3 regions of the Colwellia sp. SU-HH01172 genome follow, and region 1 is predicted to be linked to each of the others. Evidence: predicted binding sites of a transcription regulator. Region 1 holds the regulator's gene; each other region holds the start of a gene.
What was found. The regulator FliA, encoded in region 1, starts transcription of late flagellar genes. The targets are predictions, from matches to a motif close to CTAAAGNTNNNNNNNNNNNNGCCGATA.
Positions count from the first base shown of each region.

Region 2: AC27JP_RS08425 (cytoplasmic protein) is a predicted target of FliA. The motif match lies at 1,181-1,207, and genes of this name have one in related genera.
Region 3: AC27JP_RS08800 (VC2046/SO_2500 family protein) is a predicted target of FliA. The motif match lies at 951-977, and genes of this name have one in related genera.

Region 1 covers NZ_BAAJMB010000001.1:656,947-659,217, reverse strand. The annotation lists gene AC27JP_RS02935 (MinD/ParA family protein) at 1-830, shown strand, start outside; gene AC27JP_RS02930 (RNA polymerase sigma factor FliA) at 853-1,566, shown strand; gene cheY (chemotaxis response regulator CheY) at 1,618-2,001, shown strand; gene AC27JP_RS02920 (protein phosphatase CheZ) at 2,032-2,271, shown strand, end outside.
Region 2 covers NZ_BAAJMB010000002.1:291,937-294,207, forward strand. The annotation lists gene tusC (sulfurtransferase complex subunit TusC) at 1-220, shown strand, start outside; gene AC27JP_RS08415 (DsrH/TusB family sulfur relay protein) at 228-524, shown strand; gene AC27JP_RS08420 (TusE/DsrC/DsvC family sulfur relay protein) at 521-853, shown strand; gene AC27JP_RS08425 (cytoplasmic protein) at 902-1,102, opposite strand; gene AC27JP_RS08430 (glyceraldehyde-3-phosphate dehydrogenase) at 1,301-2,271, opposite strand, start outside.
Region 3 covers NZ_BAAJMB010000002.1:374,278-376,548, reverse strand. The annotation lists gene AC27JP_RS08805 (ATP-binding protein) at 1-887, shown strand, start outside; gene AC27JP_RS08800 (VC2046/SO_2500 family protein) at 1,011-1,544, shown strand; gene AC27JP_RS08795 (YchJ family protein) at 1,583-2,071, opposite strand; gene AC27JP_RS08790 (hypothetical protein) at 2,234-2,271, opposite strand, start outside.

The DNA.
Region 1 (2,271 bases):
CGAGTGGCTTAAGAAAAATGCAAGATTCCCAACAAATAAAAGTCATAGCCGTTTCTGGTGGTAAAGGTGGTGTTGGTAAAACCAACGTGTCACTAAATACCTCGATCTCTTTAGCAAAATTAGGTAAACGAGTATTAGTGCTCGACGCTGATTTAGGTCTTGCTAATGTTGATGTGATGTTAGGCTTACGTGTACAACGCAACTTATCACATGTTTTATCGGGTGAATGTGAACTCGACGACATTATTATTAAAGGCCCTGGCGGGATAAATATTATTCCGGCAACCTCAGGCACGCAATCTATGGTTGATCTAACGCCATCAGAACATGCTGGTCTTATTCGTGCCTTTAGTGATATGCATGCCAAATTTGATATCCTTATCGTTGATACCGCTGCTGGCATTTCCGACATGGTGTTAAGCTTCTGTCGCGCCTCACAAGACGTCTTGTTAGTGGTGTGTGATGAACCAACCTCAATTACTGATTGTTATGCTTTAATGAAATTATTAAGCCGTGATCACGGTTTGTTTAAGTTTAAAGTAGTTGCCAACATGGTACGTAGTCCAAAAGAAGGTCAGCAGTTATTTGCCAAGCTTTCAAAAGTTACCGATAGGTTTTTAGATGTAGCACTTGAACTTGTCGCTGTTATCCCCTTTGATGAAAATATTCGTAAATCTGTACGCAAACAACAGGCAATTGTTGAAGCATTTCCTGACTCACCTGCTTCAATCGGCTTTAAATCTCTTGCCAAAAATTTGATAAGTTGGCCGGTTCCTCAACAGCCTTCGGGACATTTAGAGTTCTTTATCGAGCAATTATTAGAACATTAACCAGGAAAGCGAGTGCGTTAGAGTGGTAAAATTACATGCTTATAGTGTTGATAAATCTGCTTTGTTGGAACAGCATACTGTTTTAGTAAAGCGCATTGCCTACCATTTACTTGCCCGTTTACCCGCCAGTGTTATTGTTGATGACCTTATACAATCTGGCATGATTGGACTGCTTGAAGCTTCAAATAATTTTGATAATAGCAAAGGCGCTAGTTTTGAAACCTTTGCTGGTATTCGAATTCGTGGTGCTATGCTAGACGAAATTCGCCGTGGTGACTGGGTACCGCGCTCGGTTCATAAAAATAGCCGCATGATCAGCGAAGCCATTAAAAACTTAGAAGCAGAATATGGTCGTGATGTTACAGATGCTGAAGTGTCTGAAAAACTTGAAATTTCACTAAATGAATACCATCATATGCTTAATGAAGTAAGTTCAGGTAAAATATTAGGCATTGAAGATTTAGGTGTAAGTGAAGACGCTCTTGATATGGCTGATAGTCACTGTCAAGATGATCCATACGCCAGTATTGAACATAGTGTTTTTAAAAAGTCTTTAGCTGAATGTATTTCTACTTTACCCGAGCGAGAAGCTTTAGTACTGTCACTATATTATGATGAAGAATTAAACCTTAGGGAAATAGGTCAAGTACTTGATGTAAGTGAGTCAAGAGTTAGCCAAATACATAGCCAGGCGATGCATAGATTAAAAGCTCGTATGCAATCATGGCAAAGTTAAGTAGAATAGACGTATTGTTAGAATTTTTAAATGTTCTCACCGGAGGGTGCCTTGGATAAAAATATGAAAGTACTTGTTGTTGACGATTTTTCAACGATGAGACGAATAATCAAAAATTTGTTACGTGACTTAGGTTTCACTAATATTTCAGAAGCTGATGACGGTAGTACTGCCTTACCTATGTTAAAGGAAGGTGACTACGAATTTGTTGTTACTGACTGGAACATGCCGGGTATGCAAGGGATTGATTTACTTAAAGCAATAAGAGCAGATGCGAAATTGTCTCATATTCCGGTATTAATGGTGACGGCGGAAGCGAAGAAAGAACAAATAGTAATGGCGGCACAAGCCGGCGTTAATGGTTACATTGTTAAACCGTTTACGGCAGCAACCTTAAATACCAAGCTTGATAAAATTTTTGAACGTCTTGGTTAATCATTAATATTTGCTACGCAAGGGCGTCACATGACTGTTAATACGAGTGTCAATGTTTCATTGGAACAAGCTAAGTTATTGGTTGAATATTTAGAATCTGACCAACAAGATAAAGCTAATGAACTTATCGCAGAAATTCAAAATCCGATTAATTCTGAATTGTTTGCTGAAATCGGCAAACTTACGCGTCAGTTACATGATTCCTTGAATAACTTTCAAGTGGATACCCGCTTGAACGATCTTGCAACGGCTGATATTCCTGATGCCAAA
Region 2 (2,271 bases), on a different contig from region 1:
GGTGATCGGGGACCAAAATGCCTCAGCTATTGAAATTAAAGACTATTTGAAAACATTTTCTGCCTTGGAATTTTATGACATTGAGAATATTTATGTTTGCCAACAATCCTTAATCGAACGCGGTTTAGCTGAAACTTTTCATGTCGATAATGTTCAAGTGTTAGCAAGGGAAGAGTTTAGCCAGCGTTTACATCAACACAACATGATTTACAGGTTTTAGTTTTACTATGGCAATGTTACACATTATTAGAAGTTCAGGCTTTAGTAGCAATGCGTTAACGCAATGTTTGAGCATGAGTTTACCGCAAGACAGTATATTACTAATGGATGACGGCTGTTATAATTTGAATCACCCTTTACTACTTACAGCGTTAACAAAGCAGCCAACGCTAAAAGTGCATTTTATAGGCCTACATGCCAGTGCTCGTGCTCAAAGCAGTGGTAACAATTCCTTTATTTCAAGTACCTTAAATGAGGTACTCGAATTACTTTTTAACCACAGCAACTCAATTACTTGGTCATGACAATTAACTATAAAAATAAAATTTTAGCCACTGACAAGCAAGGCTACTTACTTGATTTTAACGACTGGAATGAAGATGTTGCGGTTTTGCTTGCCAATGCCGATGATATCGAACTTTCTGAGGCTCACTGGGAAGTGATTCGTTTTGTTAGGACTTTTTATTTAACGTACAATACGTCCCCCGCTATTCGCGCGTTAACCAAAGCGATGAAAGCGGAATTTGGCGAAGAAAAAGCCAGCAGTCGCTATTTATATCGCCTTTTTAAAGAAGGTCCGGCTAAACAAGCAACTAAATATGCCGGCTTGCCTAAGCCGGCTAGATGTATTTAATTTTTCGAGTGATATTTTAACGTTAGGCTTTCCTAGAACGAATAGCCGCTAAACTTTAATATTGATATTTTGCCCGCTATTTCCTACAACAGGTAAACTCATGTTATCAACCGCGGCAGAGGCGATTAAGTTTAACGCCATTTCACCTTCTAGTTCAGTTTGTGACTTAGTTAAATTTGCTGTTTTTATTGCATGCGCCGTTTCAGTGTTTGTTGACACGGCGTTATTTGTGTTGAGTTCGATTGACATTAGAGATATTTCCTACGTTAAACACTGTAAATAAACGATGTAAATTCAATTACAGCGACTACTTTATTCATCCCCATTTATCGGCCAACATTCAGTTAACTTGAGTATTTCACGAAATAAAGCATAAAAAAACGCTTACCTATATGGTAAGCGTTTTTAGAATCTAAAGTTTAACTGCGCAGCATATCGCGCGGTTAGCTAGGTCAGTGGCAATGTTGGTACTTGAATACCTGCCATTTCTAACATAACACGTACTACCTGACAGCTATAACCAAATTCGTTGTCATACCATACGTAAAGTACTGCGCGATCACCGTCAACAATAGTTGCTTGTGAATCAACAACACCTGCGTAACGTGACCCAACTAAATCGGTCGACACGATTTCAGTTGACGCCGTGTAATCAACTTGGTTTTGTAGTTTAGAGTTCAAAGAAATGTTACGAAGGTAATCATTTAATGCTGCTTTGTCTGTCTCTTTTTTCAAGTTCAAGTTCATGATCGCCATTGAAACGTTTGGCGTTGGAACACGAATAGCATTACCCGTTAACAAACCTTTTAATTCTGGCAATGCTTTCGCTACTGCTTTTGCAGCACCCGTTGTACTAATAACCATGTTTAATGGCGCACTACGACCACGACGAGGCGCAGGATGGTAGTTATCAATTAAGTTTTGATCGTTAGTATATGAATGAACAGTTTCTACGTGACCGTTGCGAATACCAAATTCATCGTTCAATGCTTTTAATACTGGTGTAATCGCATTCGTTGTACAGCTAGCGGCAGAAACAATTTTATCTTCGGCCAAAATCATATCTTCGTTTACGCCGTAAACGATATTTTTGATGTCGCCTTTAGCAGGTGCCGTAAGTAATACTTTCGCAACACCTTTAGATTGAAGATGTTGACCTAAACCATCTTCATCGCTCCAGATACCGGTATTATCAACAACTAACGCGTTGTTAATGCCGTAAGACGTGTAATCAATTTCTGATGGAGATTTTGCATAAATAACTTGAATGAAAGCACCGTTAGCTTTAATTACATTATTTTCTTCATCGATAGTAATACTACCGTTGAAAGCACCGTGTACTGAATCACGACGAAGTAAGCTAGCACGTTTTGCTAAGTCACCGTCTTTACCTGGGCGAATAACAATAGCACGCAAGT
Region 3 (2,271 bases), on a different contig from region 1:
CTGAGGCGTTAGTTCGTGTTATTTTGTTAGCTAGCTTGGCGTGTTTGCTTTTCTTTTGGTTGCGGCCATTATCACGAGATTTAGATCAACTTCGAAAAAGTGCCGTTGAGTTTGGCCAAGATAGTTTTGATGTTGAAGTACCAAAAGCAAAATCGACTATGACAGCTCCTATGTTTATTGCTTTCAATTCAATGGCTAGTCGAATAAAACGCTTAATAGATGCCCATAAAGAATTGTCTACGGCAGTGGCTCATGAGTTAAGAACACCACTAGCGCGCTCTAAGTTTGCATTGCAAATGCTGGAGTGTACCGAAGATAAAGAAAAACAAGAAAAATATCGCAATGCTATTAGCCAAGATATTTGTGAGTTAGAGCAGTTAATCAGTGAAATGCTAATTTATGCCAGTTTCGATAATGATAAACCTGAGCTTAATTTTACCCAAGAGTCAGTAACTGAAATTGTTCAACAGCAAATCAATAATTACCAACAGTTTGAACAAAACATTACCATTAACAACGGCATTGGAAATAGTAGAGTCGATGTTGATCGCCACTTTATTAGTCGAGCATTAAACAATTATATCTCTAATGCCATTAAGTACGGCAATGGCGAGATAGACATTTCTATTGTGCAGAGTGAGAATAATTGTCAAATTCGTGTGACTGATAACGGTGAAGGGGTTTGTGACGACTTTAAATGTACCATATTTGATGCTTTTTCCCGTGGTGATATTTCAAGAAATCGTGAAACGGGTGGCTTCGGCCTAGGTTTAGCTATTGTTTGTCGGATCATGGAATGGCATGGTGGTAGTGCTTCAGTTGTTGATGGTAAAAATGGTGGTGCTTGCTTCGTTTTATCTTGGCCCATGAAGCAAACCTCAGTATAGTGATGCAAAAGTAGTCAATTCATTGTAAATATTAAATAAATTTACTTTATTTTAATATTTTATCTAAAGAAAGCTAGTTTCAAGCCGATACTTATTACACGAGTGGTAACTAAGTAGAAAATTTTGGCTGTAGACGCTTTATCAAATGACATTCTGATCCATGAACTTCAATTAGGCGAGCAGCTTAATGAAAGTGTTCATAGTGAGCGTCGTTCTGATTTTTCATTAATGTTAGCCATGCTCACTAATGACGTTCGCGCCCACAGCCAATTCAAATTACCACGTTCAGAAACGCCTGAAAAAATCACCTCAACTGAACTCTTAAGAAAAGAGTTGCAACTCCCTGACGAAGCGCCTTTAGCACTAGCTGAAATGGTAGAACTTAGCTCGTTTAACCAAGCGGAACTTATTGAAAAGCAACAATTAGACCATTTAAGGTTAGCAAATACCTTGCAGCCTAAGCCGTTAGCGTTTCGTGATGATGCAAAGCATATTGAGCAGCAAGTACTGGCAAATACTAGCTTATATTGTCAGCAAAAACATGAGCAACAAAACTTAACTCAAGCGGATAAAAGGGCTGATTTTAACGCTAAAGCTTGGCTAAATGCCGTTCAGTCAACCATAGTTAAAGCACCGTTAATGCAAGCCTATGCTTAACGGTATTGTGAGTTAGGTAAACGCACAGACCTTCTATATTAAAAAGATTTCGCGCAGCATTGCTTAAATTTTTTCTTGCTACCACAAAAACACAAGTCATTACGTTTAGGTTTGTTGATTTCAGTACTGTCTGAAACTTCGCCATCTAGATAACGCCACTGTTCATTTTCCATAACGAAATTAGAATTTTCGCGCATTTGCCAAATTTGCCCTTGATGTAGATAGAAAGCAGAGAACTCTACTTGGGGATTACTATTTTCTATTAAATTATCTTGCACATTGCTGGTGTGATGAATGACCAGTTTTAGCCATTTTGTTTCACTCGCCCAGTGTGCAATATCGTCGATAGATTGAGATTTTTGGCTGCTACAGGCATAGGTGTGAAAAATATATTCAGCTTGCTTTGTTGCATAGGCTGAATAACGGGAGCGCATGAGTTGCTCTGGTGATTCGGCGATAATGCTTCGGCTAATAAGCATTTGGCAACATTGGCTAAATGCTTGCTCTGAGCCGCATGGACATAACATGTATGCATCCTGTAAAACTTTAAAAGGGCGAGTTTATCATAGCCGATAACAGGCTTTAATCTTTAATGTATTTGCTGGCAATGTGCTGCAAGGCAACATTTGTTAAAAGAGCAGGTGTTCAACATGTAATTTCACTATTCAATGGCCATATTTATAGCGTGATTAGTGTAGCTTTGTTGTCGTTTGCTGTAAGACAATAC